Regions from separate parts of the Paenibacillus yonginensis genome, predicted to be linked through region 2. Evidence: a T-box and tRNA genes for the amino acid it is inferred to sense, from the RefSeq annotation. Region 2 holds a T-box; the other holds one or more tRNA genes.
What was found. The T-box of region 2 lies ahead of AWM70_RS13605 (valine--tRNA ligase). A T-box ahead of a tRNA ligase gene usually reads a tRNA of that ligase, here a tRNA-Val.

Region 1 (7,933 bases), 1.0 Mb from region 2:
CGCGCAGGCGGTCATTTAAGTCTGGTGTATAATCCCGGGGCTCAACTCCGGGTCGCACTGGAAACTGGGTGACTTGAGTGCAGAAGAGGAAAGTGGAATTCCACGTGTAGCGGTGAAATGCGTAGAGATGTGGAGGAACACCAGTGGCGAAGGCGACTTTCTGGGCTGTAACTGACGCTGAGGCGCGAAAGCGTGGGGAGCAAACAGGATTAGATACCCTGGTAGTCCACGCCGTAAACGATGAATGCTAGGTGTTAGGGGTTTCGATACCCTTGGTGCCGAAGTTAACACATTAAGCATTCCGCCTGGGGAGTACGGTCGCAAGACTGAAACTCAAAGGAATTGACGGGGACCCGCACAAGCAGTGGAGTATGTGGTTTAATTCGAAGCAACGCGAAGAACCTTACCAGGTCTTGACATCCCCCTGACCGGTCTAGAGATAGGCCTTTCCTTCGGGACAGGGGAGACAGGTGGTGCATGGTTGTCGTCAGCTCGTGTCGTGAGATGTTGGGTTAAGTCCCGCAACGAGCGCAACCCTTGACTTTAGTTGCCAGCAGGTAAAGCTGGGCACTCTAGAGTGACTGCCGGTGACAAACCGGAGGAAGGTGGGGATGACGTCAAATCATCATGCCCCTTATGACCTGGGCTACACACGTACTACAATGGCCGGTACAACGGGAAGCGAAGGAGCGATCTGGAGCGAATCTTTAGAAGCCGGTCTCAGTTCGGATTGCAGGCTGCAACTCGCCTGCATGAAGTCGGAATTGCTAGTAATCGCGGATCAGCATGCCGCGGTGAATACGTTCCCGGGTCTTGTACACACCGCCCGTCACACCACGAGAGTTTACAACACCCGAAGTCGGTGGGGTAACCCTTAGGGGAGCCAGCCGCCGAAGGTGGGGTAGACGATTGGGGTGAAGTCGTAACAAGGTAGCCGTATCGGAAGGTGCGGCTGGATCACCTCCTTTCTATGGAGTACCTCGCTTCCGCAGCGAAGCGGTACAAATACCGGTTAACCATGAGTTAACCAAAATATTCTCACTCGTTGGTCAGTTTTGAGAGAGCAAGCCTCTTTCAAGCAATGCGTTTGGTGATGATGGCGGAGGGGTTCCACACGTACCCATCCCGAACACGACTGTTAAGCCCTCCAGCGCCGATGGTACTTGGACCGCAGGGTCCTGGGAGAGTAGGACGTCGCCAAGCGCAACCCTAACTAGGGTTACAACTATATAGCAAGTTAGGGCCCTTAGCTCAGCTGGTTAGAGCGCACCCCTGATAAGGGTGAGGTCGGTGGTTCGAGTCCACTAGGGCCCACCATTCCTAACTCTCATAAGTTTATTCCCTTTTGGAATATAGTATGGGGCCATAGCTCAGCTGGGAGAGCGCCTGCCTTGCAAGCAGGAGGTCAGGAGTTCGATCCTCCTTGGCTCCACCATAATTGATTCAAATAACCGCATGAATTTTATCATTCTAAATAGTTTGATCGAAATTCACACAGGTTCGCAGTTTTTCGAAACTGCTTTGATCCTTGAAAACTGGATAACGAAACAACAAATGCGAATTAGAACATTCTTTTTTAGCTGAAACTTGTGTCAAAAACAAGTGTTTAGTAGTTGGTTAAGCTACTAAGAGCACACGGAGGATGCCTAGGCGCTAGGAGCCGAAGAAGGACGTGGCGAACAACGATAAGGCCTCGGGGAGCTGTAAGCAAGCTTTGATCCGGGGATGTCCGAATGGGGAAACCCGGCTGGTGTAATAGCCAGTCACTCGTAACTGAATACATAGGTTGCGAAGAGGCAGACCAGGGGAACTGAAACATCTAAGTACCTTGAGGAAGAGAAAACAAGTAGTGATTCCGTCAGTAGCGGCGAGCGAACGCGGAAGAGCCTAAACCAAGAGGCTTGCCTCTTGGGGTTGTGGGACGTCTCACATGGAGTTACAAAGGAATAGGGTAGGCGAAGAGGTCTGGAAAGGCCCGCTAGAAGAGGTAAAAGCCCTGTAACCGAAAGTCTATTCCCTCCGAGACGGATCCCGAGTAGTGCGGGGCACGTGAAACCCCGTATGAATCTGCCAGGACCATCTGGTAAGGCTAAATACTCCCTAGTGACCGATAGCGAAGCAGTACCGTGAGGGAAAGGTGAAAAGCACCCCGGAAGGGGAGTGAAAGAGATCCTGAAACCGTGTGCTTACAAGAAGTCAGAGTCCGATCTATGGATGATGGCGTGCCTTTTGTAGAATGAACCGGCGAGTTACGTTCCCGTGCAAGGTTAAGGTGAGAAGCCGTAGCCGCAGCGAAAGCGAGTCTGAATAGGGCGAGTATAGTACGTGGGCGTAGACCCGAAACCGTGTGATCTACCCCTGTCCAGGGTGAAGGTGCGGTAACACGCACTGGAGGCCCGAACCCACGAACGTTGAAAAGTTCGGGGATGAGGTGGGGGTAGCGGAGAAATTCCAATCGAACTCGGAGATAGCTGGTTCTCCCCGAAATAGCTTTAGGGCTAGCCTCGGTGGTACAGTCGTGGAGGTAGAGCACTGATTGGGTGCGGGGCCCGCAAGGGTTACCAAGCTCAGTCAAACTCCGAATGCCATAGACTGATTAACCGGGAGTCAGACAGTGAGTGCTAAGATCCATTGTCAAAAGGGAAACAGCCCAGACCATCAGCTAAGGTCCCCAAGTGTGTGTTAAGTGGGAAAGGATGTGGAGTTGCACAGACAACCAGGATGTTGGCTTAGAAGCAGCCACCATTTAAAGAGTGCGTAATAGCTCACTGGTCGAGTGACTCTGCGCCGAAAATGTAACGGGGCTAAACACACCACCGAAGCTATGGCTTGATGCTTTGCATCAGGGGTAGGGGAGCGTTGTGTATGCGTTGAAGGTGTACCGTAAGGAGCGCTGGAGAGTACACAAGTGAGAATGCCGGTATGAGTAACGAAAAGATCAGTGAGAATCTGATCCGCCGAAAGCCTAAGGGTTCCTGAGGAAGGTTCGTCCGCTCAGGGTAAGTCGGGACCTAAGGCGAGGCCGACAGGCGTAGTCGAAGGACAACAGGTGGAAATTCCTGTACCACCGTAAACCGTTATGAGCGAGTGGGGTGACGCAGCAGGGTAGTGACGCGGACTGATGGATGTCCGTCCAAGCAGTGAGAGGGTAGCATAGGCAAATCCGTGCTACATAACCTTGGGCTGTGATGGGGAGCGAAAATTGCAGTAGCGAAGGTCATGATCTCACACTGCCAAGAAAAGCCTCTAGCCAGGTGAAGGTGCCCGTACCGTAAACCGACACAGGTAGGCGAGAAGAGAATTCTAAGGCGCGCGGAAGAACTCTCGTTAAGGAACTCGGCAAAATGACCCCGTAACTTCGGGAGAAGGGGTGCCTCGGTAGGGTGAATAGCCCGAGGGGGCCGCAGTGAAAAGGCCCAAGCGACTGTTTAGCAAAAACACAGGTCTGTGCGAAGCCGCAAGGCGAAGTATACGGGCTGACGCCTGCCCGGTGCTGGAAGGTTAAGGGGAGTGGTTAGGAGGTAACTCCGAAGCTATGAACTGAAGCCCCAGTAAACGGCGGCCGTAACTATAACGGTCCTAAGGTAGCGAAATTCCTTGTCAGGTAAATTCTGACCCGCACGAATGGCGTAACGACTTGGGCGCTGTCTCAACGAGAGATCCGGTGAAATTTTAATACCTGTGAAGATGCAGGTTACCCGCGACAAGACGGAAAGACCCCATGGAGCTTTACTGCAGCTTGATATTGGACTTTGATACGATTTGTACAGGATAGGTGGGAGCCTAGGAAGAGGGAGCGCAAGCTTCCTTGGAGGCGCCGTTGGGATACCACCCTGATCGTATCGGAGTTCTAACCTAGTACCGTGAACCGGTATGGGGACAGTGTCAGGTGGGCAGTTTGACTGGGGCGGTCGCCTCCTAAAGAGTAACGGAGGCGCCCCAAGGTTCCCTCAGAATGGTTGGAAATCATTCGAAGAGTGCAAAGGCAAAAGGGAGCTTGACTGCGAGACTGACAAGTCGAGCAGGGACGAAAGTCGGGCTTAGTGATCCGGTGGTACCGCATGGAAGGGCCATCGCTCAACGGATAAAAGCTACCCTGGGGATAACAGGCTTATCTCCCCCAAGAGTCCACATCGACGGGGAGGTTTGGCACCTCGATGTCGGCTCATCGCATCCTGGGGCTGAAGTAGGTCCCAAGGGTTGGGCTGTTCGCCCATTAAAGCGGTACGCGAGCTGGGTTCAGAACGTCGTGAGACAGTTCGGTCCCTATCTGTCGTGGGCGTAGGAAATTTGAGAGGAGCTGTCCTTAGTACGAGAGGACCGGGATGGACGCACCGCTGGTGCACCAGTTGTTCCGCCAGGAGCACAGCTGGGTAGCTAAGTGCGGAAGGGATAAGCGCTGAAAGCATCTAAGCGTGAAGCCCCCCTCAAGATGAGATTTCCCAATTAGTAAGACCCCTTGAAGACGACGAGGTAGATAGGCTGGGGGTGGAAGTGCAGCAATGCATGGAGCTGACCAGTACTAATCGGTCGAGGGCTTATCCAAAAGTATCTAAATCGCAATTGATTGTTTCGTATCCAGTTTTCAAGGATCAATCTTGAATGCTCACTTTTGGAGAGATACCCAAGTGGCTATAAGGGGACCCTCTGCTAAGGGGTTAGACTGCGTAAGTGGTGCGAGGGTTCGAATCCCTCTCTCTCCGCCATTGTACAAGCATTCAAGTGATTTCTAATATGGCGGTGTAGCTCAGCTGGCTAGAGCGTACGGTTCATACCCGTGAGGTCGGGGGTTCGATCCCCTCCGCCGCTACCAATTTTATAATTAGTATATGGAGGCTTAGCTCAGCTGGGAGAGCATCTGCCTTACAAGCAGAGGGTCGGGGGTTCGATCCCCTCAGCCTCCACCATATACGCCGGTGTAGCTCAACTGGTAGAGCAACTGACTTGTAATCAGTAGGTTGGGGGTTCAAGTCCTCTCGCCGGCACCAGGAATAATATTGCGGAACCGTGGTGTAGAGGCCTAACATGCCTGCCTGTCACGCAGGAGACCGCGGGTTCGAATCCCGTCGGTTCCGCCATTATTATCAATTGTATAGTTCCACAGCAAAGTGGGAAGGATACAAACTCCACCACTTTATTTTTTTGACCAAAATTATGGCTCGGTAGCTCAGTCGGTAGAGCAGAGGACTGAAAATCCTCGTGTCGGCGGTTCGATTCCGTCCCGAGCCACCATTTAAAACTGAATAAGCCGGTGTAGCTCAACTGGTAGAGCAACTGACTTGTAATCAGTAGGTTGGGGGTTCAAGTCCTCTCGCCGGCACCAGTGATCATGGAGGCTTAGCGAAGTGGCCAAACGCAGCAGACTGTAAATCTGTTCTCTGACGAGTTCGGTGGTTCGAATCCATCAGCCTCCACCAGTTTTAAGAGCCATTAGCTCAGTTGGTAGAGCACCTGACTTTTAATCAGGGTGTCGAAGGTTCGAGTCCTTCATGGCTCATCCGCTGTACAGAAGACCGTTAACATTATGTTGACGGTCTTTTTGTTTTTAGGCTTCAGCCTGTTGAGCGCGTGAAACGCGCGAAATATAAAACCACCCGCTATGCGGGTGGAGGGATCTAGGGTTACACCAATAAGACCATCCCGATAAAATTGAGATGTTCAGGCTCAATTCGAAAGGATGGTCTTAAATGGCAAATAAAAACTTTAGTTTAGCGCACACAAAGTGGATGTGTAAGTATCACATTGTGTTCACCCCGAAGTATAGACGTAAAGAGATCTACAATCAAGTGAGACGAGATCTAATTGAAATCATGAAGCGTCTATGTAAATACAAGGGAGTCGAGATATTAGAAGGACATATGATGCCGGATCATGTGCACATGCTGGTGGCGATTCCACCGAAAATATGGGTGTCTTCCTTTATGGGCTATTTAAAAGGGAAAAGCGCACTCATGATCTTTGAGAAGCATGCCAATTTGAAGTATAAGTATGGGAATCGTAAATTCTGGGCGGAAGGCTACTACGTAAGTACAGTGGGGCTAAATGAAGCCACCGTCGCCAAATACATTCGAGAGCAAGAGGCACATGACCAGGCAGTGGATAAGCTGAGTGTAAAAGAGTATGAAGATCCATTCAGCAGCAACAAGAGCAAGAAAAAGTAAAACCAGTTTAACTGGTAAGTGAAAGAGACAAATAACACTGAGCCTGAACGCTTTGTGGTCAGGCTAGCGTCTTTAGGCGCAGTTTGGCAACAAGGGGTTATACCCCTAGTGCAAACCACCCGTTGGACGGGTGGTTCTGATTGTTTTCCGGCGCTTGAGGTTATGTGTTACAATCGATTTAAGGTATAAGTCATTACTAGCAACTTAGATTAATGATTCAGGCTGGGAGAGATTCCGATATGAACATGATTGATTTAAGACACAGAATCGAACAAATCATTGACGCTCCTCTAAGCGAGAATTCCATCCCTTGGCCTAAATGGCTGGAGCTTGGTGGGAACGAAAGCAGGCAGATCGGTCTTCCACTCATTATAGATGGAGTGTGCTGCTGGCCCTGGTCTTTCAGTGAGGATTATGTGAATGTATGGGAAATTGATCCCTCAAGTCTTCAGGATTCGGAAAGTCAGCTGATCGAACTGCTTCTGCAGACGGCGGCCAATCAGGTGCGCCCTTCCCAAGCGGACAAAGATAATGAGGAAGCAGCCGTGCTCGAGCTTGGCGCCTGGCTTCGTACCCAATTAAAGGAGGACCTCCCGCAGGAGATCGTTCCGGACCGGTTTGTATTAAAAAAGCGGCTGTCGGAAGCCAGTGTCCCTTTTCTGCTTAGCAGTGAAAGCCGTACCAAACCGCATATGCAATATCAGAAGCTGAACAAGCTGCTGAAGAGTTATTTCGGAGCGGATCTGCTGCTGATTCCGGTTGAAGAGCAGGAATGGCTGATTTTAGTCGGCGAGGGCCAGCTGGAGGATCTCCGTCAGGTCAGCGAAGAGAGCCGTGAGGCAGAACGCGCGATGCTGGGCGATCTTGGTCAAGGGGTTTATGAGCTGATTGCAAATGAATGGGTCGGGAATTTTCACATATCCGTGGCCCAGCCGGTAATACCTGAACAGAGCCTGGTGGAAGTAACGGAACTGCTCCGTGAAACCTTGATCCTCGGGAAAATGTTCCATGTATCCGAGCAGATTCATTTGCCCTGGAATTTCTATCTGGAGCGGCTTGTCTACAGCATTCCGGACAAGCAGCGCAAGCAGTTTATGGCTCGTACCGATATTGCCATGGGCATCTTTAACGATCCGGAGACGCTGTCGACGCTCGAAACCTTTTTTCTGCTGGACTGCAATGTAAGCGAGACGGCCAAGCGGCTTTATATCCACCGGAACACGCTTTTATACCGGATGGACAAGATTAAACAGGAGACCGGACTGGACGTTCGAAGCTTTAAAGACGCCGTTTTAGTGAAGCTGACGTTATTATTGTATAAAGTCACGAAAAGAAAATAGGTTTTTTGTGCAGTTTGTGTATGGCAGGCAGGTGCTGAATCGGTTAATATAAAAGTGTGAAATGTATACGATTTCAAAATTTATTTTATCATACTTCAAATTAATTTTTAGGGGGAAATGACGATGGCTGGTGTACGTTTAGAGCACATTTACAAGAAATATGCAGGTTCCGACAAAGCAACGGTTAAAGACGTCAATCTTGATATTGCCGATAAGGAGTTTTTGGTTCTGGTTGGTCCTTCCGGTTGCGGTAAGTCCACAACGCTGCGCATGATCGCAGGTCTGGAAGAAATCAGTGAAGGTAAACTGTACATCGGTGACCGTGTCGTGAACGACGTAGCTCCTAAAGACCGTGACATCGCAATGGTATTCCAATCCTATGCCTTGTACCCTCACATGAACGTATATCAAAACATGGCCTTTGGTTTGAAA
Region 2 (7,933 bases):
ATATGATGGACGGCTTTGTACAGGCTATTCGGGCTGCGCTTGACGAAAATGGTTTCTCCCATATTCCGATTATGTCTTATTCCGTGAAATATGCTTCGGCTTTCTACGGTCCCTTCCGCGATGCCGCGGATTCAGCGCCGCAGTTCGGCGACCGCAAAACCTACCAAATGGATCCGGCCAATGTACGCGAAGCGCTGCGTGAAGCGGAATCCGATGTACTGGAGGGTGCCGATATGCTGATGGTCAAACCGGCGCTAGCTTTTATGGATGTCATTCGCCTTGTTCGAGATCAGTTTGATCTGCCTCTTGTTGCTTACAATGTGAGCGGGGAATATTCCATGGTGAAAGCGGCCGCTCAACAGGGCTGGATCAATGAACAGGCTATTGTGACAGAGATGCTGCTGGGCATGAAACGCGCCGGCGCGGATATGATCATCACTTATTTCTCCAAAGATATGGCCCGCTGGCTGCGGGAGGCTTAAGCTGAGTTCTGGCAGCTGGACAACCTGCCTGTAAAAATTCTGCAATAAGGGTAAAGATAAATAGGATAAGCAAGAAGGCAGAAGCCCTGAAGAACAGGACCGCTCTCTGCCTTCCTTACATATAACAAGGAGTGAATATCATGACTACAAACCAACCCAAACGGCGCGACGATAAATCCAGAACGGCCTTTGAAGAAGCCAAACAGTATATTCCCGGCGGGGTGAACAGCCCGGTTCGCGCCTTTAAATCAGTGGGACTTACGCCTATTTACGCCGATCATGGCCAAGGCTCAAGAATTTATGATATCGACGGCAATTCCTTTATCGATTATGTAGGCTCCTGGGGTCCGCTGATCATGGGACATGCCCATCCGGAAGTCGTTAAAGCGCTGCAGGAGACGGCAGCCAAAGGCACCAGCTTCGGCATGCCTACCTTGCTTGAAACCGAGATGGCCAAGCTGGTAGCCGAACGTGTGCCTTCCATTGATATTGTGCGTATGGTCAACTCGGGAACAGAAGCGACGATGAGCGCGATTCGTCTGGCCCGCGGTTACACTGGCCGCAGTAAAATCCTCAAGTTTGAAGGCTCTTATCACGGCCATGCGGACAGCCTGCTGATCAAAGCGGGCTCGGGTGTTGCGACCTTGGGACTGCCGGACAGCCCGGGCGTTCCGGAAGGGGTGGCGGCCAATACGATTACCGTGCCTTATAACGATATTGAAACGGTTAAGCTGGCATTCGAGAAATTTGGCGAAGAAATTGCCGGCGTGATCGTAGAGCCTGTAGCCGGCAATATGGGGGTCGTGCCTCCGCTGCCTGGTTTCCTGGAGGACTTGCGCAGCGTGACCGAGCAGTATGGCAGCGTGCTGATTTTTGATGAGGTTATGACCGGCTTCCGCGTGGGGCTGAACTGTGCTCAGGGACGATTTGGGATTACGCCCGATTTGACCTGCCTTGGCAAGGTGATTGGCGGAGGGCTTCCAGTAGGCGCCTATGGCGGTAAACGGGAAATTATGGAGAAAATGGCGCCTACAGGCCCGATCTATCAGGCCGGAACGTTAAGCGGGAACCCGCTGGCCATGACGGCTGGCTTCACGACCTTGTCGCTGCTGACGCCTGAGGTTTATGAGCGGCTTGAAACCCTTTCGGCACGCCTTCAGGCAGGTTTTGAGCAAAATGCGCAGGAGCGCGGCATTCCGTGCACGATCAACCGAGTAGGCTCAATGGTTTGCCCATTTTTTACAAACGAAAAGGTCATCAACTTCGACACGGCCAGAACCAGCGATCTTGATTTGTTCCGCCGTTATTTCGCCGCTATGGTGGATGAAGGCATCAGCGTAGCGCCTTCGCAATTCGAAGGCATGTTCGTTTCGGGCGTGCATACGGAAGCCGATATCGACGACACGATTGAAGCCCACCGCCGCGCGCTGCAGCGTCTATGATGAAGCAAGGAGCCGGGATACGCCGTGGAGAGTGGCTTGAGCTGACTCCCGGCAAAGCGCTGAAAGGCGCCGAAGATAAAAAGGCTGCGGCGGCAGAGTGGCTGGCAACCGAAGCCGGCATGCCGGAGAAGCTGCTGAAGTGTTTGAATGCGGAAGGAGAAATCAAACTGGCGGGAGACCGCCTGCGTTTGAAAGTATTTCCTGAACGCGGCTTTGGGTTTGAGCCGATGGGTGAGCCGCCGGTGATTCTGTACGAAGATGATTATTGCCTAGTGGCTCATAAACCGGCCGGGATGAAGGTACATCCGGATGGCGGTGAACGCCAGGTGACGCTGGCGAATGCAATTGCGGCTTATTACGAGGCAAGCGGCGAGCAAATTGCCGTCCGCCATATCCACCGGTTGGACGAATACACCTCGGGTCCGGTGCTGTACGCCAAAAATGAATGGGCGCAATTAAAGCTGGATGAAGCGATGTCGCTCAAACAAATCGGACGCACCTACCTGGCCTGGGTAGAAGGATGGGTTGCCCCTTCGCTGACACAAATCGATGCTCCCATCGGCCGGGATCGCCATAACAGCCGCAGGCAGCGGGTGACGCCCGGCGGGAAATCGGCTGTTACGCATGTGGAGCTGCTGGAGACCTTTGGGGCCCCGGCCGGTTCCGGGACCGGAGCAGCAGCGGGGTTGTTAGCCGGAGCCGGATCGGCTGCTTCCCTGGTCCGCCTGAGGCTGGAGACCGGCAGGACCCATCAAATCCGGGTCCACATGGCTTATGCCGGTCATCCCTTGATCGGCGACAAGCTTTATGGCGCCAAGGTGAACCTGCTGGATTACCAGGCGCTGCATGGAGAAAAGCTGGAGTTCGCCCATCCGTTAACCGGCGAATTTCTGGAGATTGCAGATCCTTGGCCGGAGGAGCTTGTCCGGCTTGATCAGAAGCTGCGCGGCGGAGCCCGGAGGTAACTTTCCAGCCAGGACAAAAAGAATGGCATGCTCTCCTTTTTACGGCATATAGATAGAAACGAGCGATGATTGAGCTTCGGTTGTAGGCTACAAGCGAAGAATTCCGTTTTGGCAAGCGTAAAAAGGAGGTATGTACCCTTGGCTGATCAGTCTTACGGTTTGAGATTTGATATCTATGAACGCGTTCATTTATCGGCAGAAGAGGTCGGCATCGACGAATTGGAAGAAATTGAGCTTTATCCGCGAATCCAGGTGGTGTCCGGCGATGATTATGCGACTCTGCGGGGGCATTTGCTGCTGACAGGCCTCTACCGCGGGGAAGGCGAAAGCCGGGAGCTGTCCCACCTGATCCCGGTTGAAATTACGGTCCCGCTGAACCGGGTAAACCGCCTGGAGGACATCTCGGTTGAAATTGAAAATTTCGACGTGGACCTGCTGAACGAGCGGAGTCTGAACGTGACCGGTGTCTTGTCCCTGCAAGGCATTGAAACAGCTGCCTTTGCCCCGGTTGCGCAGGATTGGAGCAGCCGGGAATATACGGCGTCGTATGTGCCGGAGGACTTTAATCCCACCAACGATCCGTGGATTCAGGCGGATGCCGCTTTCCTGCAGGAGGAGGCGTCATCGGATGCCCAGCAGGCGCAGGAACGAGAGCAGGAGCAGACGCTTCAGCAGGAGCAGGCCGATTTCCTGAATCAGATCCCTGCGAATGAACAGGAAATTGTCCAAGTGTCCGCAGAGGCGGAAGAGGATGCAGAGGAGCGGGCGGCAGGTGCCGTGGAATCCTGGTTGACAGCCGGCAGTCCGGACTTTGAGCGTTTCGGACAAGACGATACGGAGCCGTCGTTTGCTCAGGCCGCTCCTGAAACCTCGAGTCCGGGTTTTGGAGCCATCCCGTCCATTTTGGCAAGGGAGCCGGAAGCCGGTTTGCCCGGCATCAGCTTTGCTTCGTTAGCGACTCCTGAACTGCGTCAGGCGGAACAAACACAGACGCAGGCCGCTTCTGACGAATGGTTTAGCGAGGAAGGCAGTCAAACATCGGAAACAGCGGCTCCGGCTTTCGCCTCTGCAGGAGGCGATACGGTTCCGCGCGAACAAGCCGAGGTTCAGGTTTGGAACATCAGCAGCCAAGAGGCGGAAACGGCGGTACAGTCGGCTTTCTCCTCCGCAGTCGACTCGGAACGGGAGGAGCAGGCGCCTGAAGCCCGGCACGAGGAGCAGGCTCCTGCTGCTCCGGAGAAACCGGCGGAGTCCCAGGAGCCGGAGAACTTGGCCCCTGCCGAGAACAATTCCGCACTGGAATTGGAGAATGCCCCTGAAGCAGAAGCCGGGCCTGCCGAAGAAGAGAAACCTCAGGAAATGAAGATTGCACTTGGCAGCAAGAACAAGACTATTCCGGAGAACAACGGTCATTTCGGCTTCAGCCAGCTGCTCCACTCTTCTAAGGCGTCTGCCTCGGCTGCGCCGGAACAAGCGGAGGCTTCCGTCTCCGAGGAACCTTCGCCGGAAGCCCTGCAGGCAGAACGGGAAGAGCGGCAGTGGAAGCAGGCCTTTATCTCCAATCTGAACGAGGCAACGCCTTTCCGAAAGGTACGAATGGTCATTGTTCAGCGCGAAGAGACCATTGATGAAATTGCCGAGCGTTACAGCATGAGCGCCCGCGAGCTGCTGCTTCATAACCGGTTGTCGGAGCAGACGATTGAGGAAGGCCAGGTTCTGTATCTGCCGTAAGGGAGGTTTCGGCATCCCCGGCAGCTTGAAGGACGGCTTCCCCCGCTCAAAGTAGCAAAAACACGTCAAAAACGTGCAAATCTTGTCAGGTTTCCGCGTCTCGGCATTGACTATAGGGAACAAGAAAGTTATGATGGACTATAGTCAAAGACGATGACCGGGAATAGTAGACCGTATGCCCTTCAGAGAGCGGAATTATTTGCTGTGAGATTCCGCAGGACACAGCTGGCCGAAGTCGCCCGTTAGTTGCCTGTTTGAAGTCCTGACCTCGTCAGGGCTAGATCAGGCCGGTTCGCATCCGTTAACCTGCGCTGAAGTGTCGTTTGAACCGTCCGGAAGCCTGCTTGCTTTTAACTTGGGTTGAAGTATAAGCTCGGCTGCTTGCCTGTTCAACCGAAACAAAGGTGGTACCGCGAGAGATCAAGCCTTTCGTCCTTTGAGACGAAAGGCTTTTTTGTATTTCTACAACATTATCTTCGAACCATTTTAGGAGGGTAATCCAAACATGACTGAGGAACAAAAAACACCCGCATCGGCGGAAATGCCGACAACTTATGAGCCGAAAGCAGCGGAACAGAAGTGGTACCGCTACTGGATGGACAATGAATTTTTTAAAGCTGGCCAGCGCAAGGACGCTGAGCCGTATACCATCGTTATTCCCCCGCCAAACGTAACGGGTATGCTGCACATCGGCCACGCGCTTGACTTCACGCTGCAGGATATTCTTATCCGCACCAAACGGATGCAGGGCTATGATGCTTTGTGGCTGCCGGGCTCCGACCATGCAGGCATTGCTACGCAAACCAAAGTAGAGCAGAAGCTGCGCGAGCAGGGACTGTCCCGCTACGATCTTGGACGCGAGAAATTTCTGGAGAAGGTATGGGAGTGGAAAGACCAGTATGCGGAGACCATCCATGAGCAGTGGGCCAAAATGGGCTTCTCGCTGGACTACTCCCGTGAACGTTTTACGCTGGATGAAGGATTATCCGACGCCGTTCGCGAGGTATTCGTCAAGCTGTACGAGAAAGGCCTGATTTACCGCGGCAAAAAGATCATCAACTGGGACCCGGCAGCGCGTACGGCGTTGTCCGATATTGAAGTTGAATACAAAGAAGTCAACGGGGCTTTGTACCATCTTCAATATCCGCTTAAAGACGGCAGCGGCTCCATTACGGTGGCTACTACCCGTCCGGAGACGATGCTGGGCGATACGGCTGTAGCCGTACATCCGGAAGACGAGCGTTACAAGGATATGGTTGGTAAAATGCTGGTTCTGCCGATTATCGGCCGTGAAATTCCGATTATTGCCGACGAATACGTAGAGAAAGACTTCGGCAGCGGAGCGGTAAAAATTACGCCAGCTCACGATCCGAACGACTTTGAAGTGGGCCTGCGCCACCATCTGCCGCAAATCATCGTGATGGATGAATCCGGCACGATGAACGAAGAAGCCGGCAAATATCAAGGGCTGGATCGCGCTGAAGCGCGCAAGCAAATCGTCAATGATCTGAAGGAACAAGGCGTCCTGATCCGCATTGAAGAACATGTGCACCAGGTCGGCCACAGCGAACGCTCCGGCGCTGTTGTTGAGCCTTATTTGTCTACGCAGTGGTTCGTTGCGATGCAGCCGCTGGCCGAAGCGGCCATCAACGCCCAGAAATCAGGCGAAGGCGTAAGCTTCGTGCCTGAACGGTTCGAGAGAACCTATTTGAACTGGATCGAAAATGTCCGCGACTGGTGTATCTCCCGCCAGCTGTGGTGGGGACACCGCATTCCGGCCTGGTATTCCAACGAAACCGGCGAGTTTGTTGTTGCCAAGAATGAAGAGGAAGCCCGTGCGAAGCTGGGCACTGACGACATTCGCCAGGACGAGGACGTGCTGGATACCTGGTTCAGCTCTGCGCTTTGGCCATTCTCTACCCTCGGCTGGCCGGATGAGGATAACGAAGATTTCAAACGTTATTATCCGACGAACGTGCTTGTTACCGGCTACGACATTATTTATTTCTGGGTAGCCCGCATGATTTTCCAAGGCATCGAGTTCACAGGGAAAATGCCGTTTAACGACGTGCTGCTGCACGGTCTCGTTCGCGACAGCGAAGGGCGCAAAATGTCCAAATCGCTCGGCAACGGCGTAGATCCGCTTGAAGTTATCGAAAAATACGGCACGGATGCCATGCGTTATATGATTTCTACAGGCAGCACGCCTGGACAGGACTTGCGTTTCCGCTGGGAGCGCGTAGAACAGGCCCGCAACTTTGCCAACAAGATCTGGAACGCTTCGCGGTTTGCGCTGATGAATCTGGAAGGTGTAACTGCCGAGCAGATCGATATTACGGGCGAGCTCAGCACGGCTGACCGCTGGATTTTGCACCGCTTTAACGAAACGGCGCGCGACATCACCCGCCTGATCGACAGCTACGAATTCGGCGAAACGGGCCGCTTGCTTTACAACTTTATCTGGGATGATCTTTGCGACTGGTACATCGAGTTCTCGAAGTTGTCCCTCTACGGGGAAGATGCGGCAGCCAAAGCCAAAACGCAGTCCGTACTCGCTTACGTGCTTGACCGCACGCTGCGCCTCATGCATCCGTTCATGCCGTTTATCACGGAAGAAATCTGGCAGCATCTGCCTCATGAAGGCGAAACGATCACGCTGGCCGAATGGCCGAAATACGACGAGGCGCTCTCCGCTCCGGAGGCGGTGCAGGAGATGAACCTGCTGATCGATATCATCCGCTCCGTACGGAACATCCGTGCTGAAGTGAACGTGCCGATGAGCAAAAAAGTCGAATTGCTGATCAAGCCGGCTTCCGCCGAACTGCAGAACATTATTGACCGCAATGCGCATTACATCCGCCGTTTCTGCAACACGTCCGAATTTGCTTCATCCACGGCAGCTGAAGCTCCGGACAAAGCCATGACGGCTGTTGTAACCGGCGCCGAGCTTTATTTGCCGCTGGCGGGCCTGCTTGACATCAGCCAGGAGATCGCCCGTCTGGAGAAGGAGCTCGACCATCTGAACAAAGAGGTGGAGCGTGTAGAGAAGAAGCTCAGCAACCAAGGTTTTGTTTCCAAAGCCCCGGCAGCGGTTATTGAAGAGGAACGCGCCAAACAGAAGGATTATGCGGACAAACGCGATAAGGTGCTTGCCCGGATCGAAGAGCTGAAAGGGTAAGGTGAACTGCGATGAACGAGCGCGATGAGGAACAGCAAACGCCGCTGCGGACATACAGTGAAGCGGTGGATTGGATTAACGGCCTGATTCCATTCGGAATCCGGCCCGGTCTCGACCGGATTTACGCCCTGATGG

Region 1: it encodes a tRNA-Val, which carries the amino acid that the T-box ahead of AWM70_RS13605 (valine--tRNA ligase) is inferred to sense. The anticodon was not compared.

The regions. Positions count from the first base shown of each region.
Region 1 covers NZ_CP014167.1:4,024,698-4,032,630, reverse strand. The annotation lists rRNA gene AWM70_RS18370 (16S ribosomal RNA) at 1-968, shown strand, start outside; rRNA gene rrf (5S ribosomal RNA) at 1,087-1,203, shown strand; tRNA gene AWM70_RS18360 (tRNA-Ile) at 1,241-1,317, shown strand; tRNA gene AWM70_RS18355 (tRNA-Ala) at 1,360-1,435, shown strand; rRNA gene AWM70_RS18350 (23S ribosomal RNA) at 1,616-4,546, shown strand; tRNA gene AWM70_RS18345 (tRNA-Ser) at 4,615-4,706, shown strand; tRNA gene AWM70_RS18340 (tRNA-Met) at 4,737-4,813, shown strand; tRNA gene AWM70_RS18335 (tRNA-Val) at 4,832-4,907, shown strand; tRNA gene AWM70_RS18330 (tRNA-Thr) at 4,913-4,988, shown strand; tRNA gene AWM70_RS18325 (tRNA-Asp) at 5,002-5,078, shown strand; tRNA gene AWM70_RS18320 (tRNA-Phe) at 5,157-5,232, shown strand; tRNA gene AWM70_RS18315 (tRNA-Thr) at 5,248-5,323, shown strand; tRNA gene AWM70_RS18310 (tRNA-Tyr) at 5,332-5,417, shown strand; tRNA gene AWM70_RS18305 (tRNA-Lys) at 5,425-5,497, shown strand; gene tnpA (IS200/IS605 family transposase) at 5,688-6,161, shown strand; gene AWM70_RS18295 (PucR family transcriptional regulator) at 6,401-7,501, shown strand; gene AWM70_RS18290 (ABC transporter ATP-binding protein) at 7,625-7,933, shown strand, end outside.
Region 2 covers NZ_CP014167.1:2,995,868-3,003,800, reverse strand. The annotation lists gene hemB (porphobilinogen synthase) at 1-482, shown strand, start outside; gene hemL (glutamate-1-semialdehyde 2,1-aminomutase) at 623-1,924, shown strand; gene AWM70_RS13615 (RluA family pseudouridine synthase) at 1,921-2,889, shown strand; gene AWM70_RS23280 (LysM peptidoglycan-binding domain-containing protein) at 3,028-4,620, shown strand; T-box leader at 4,765-5,060, shown strand; gene AWM70_RS13605 (valine--tRNA ligase) at 5,126-7,798, shown strand; gene AWM70_RS13600 (bifunctional folylpolyglutamate synthase/dihydrofolate synthase) at 7,810-7,933, shown strand, end outside.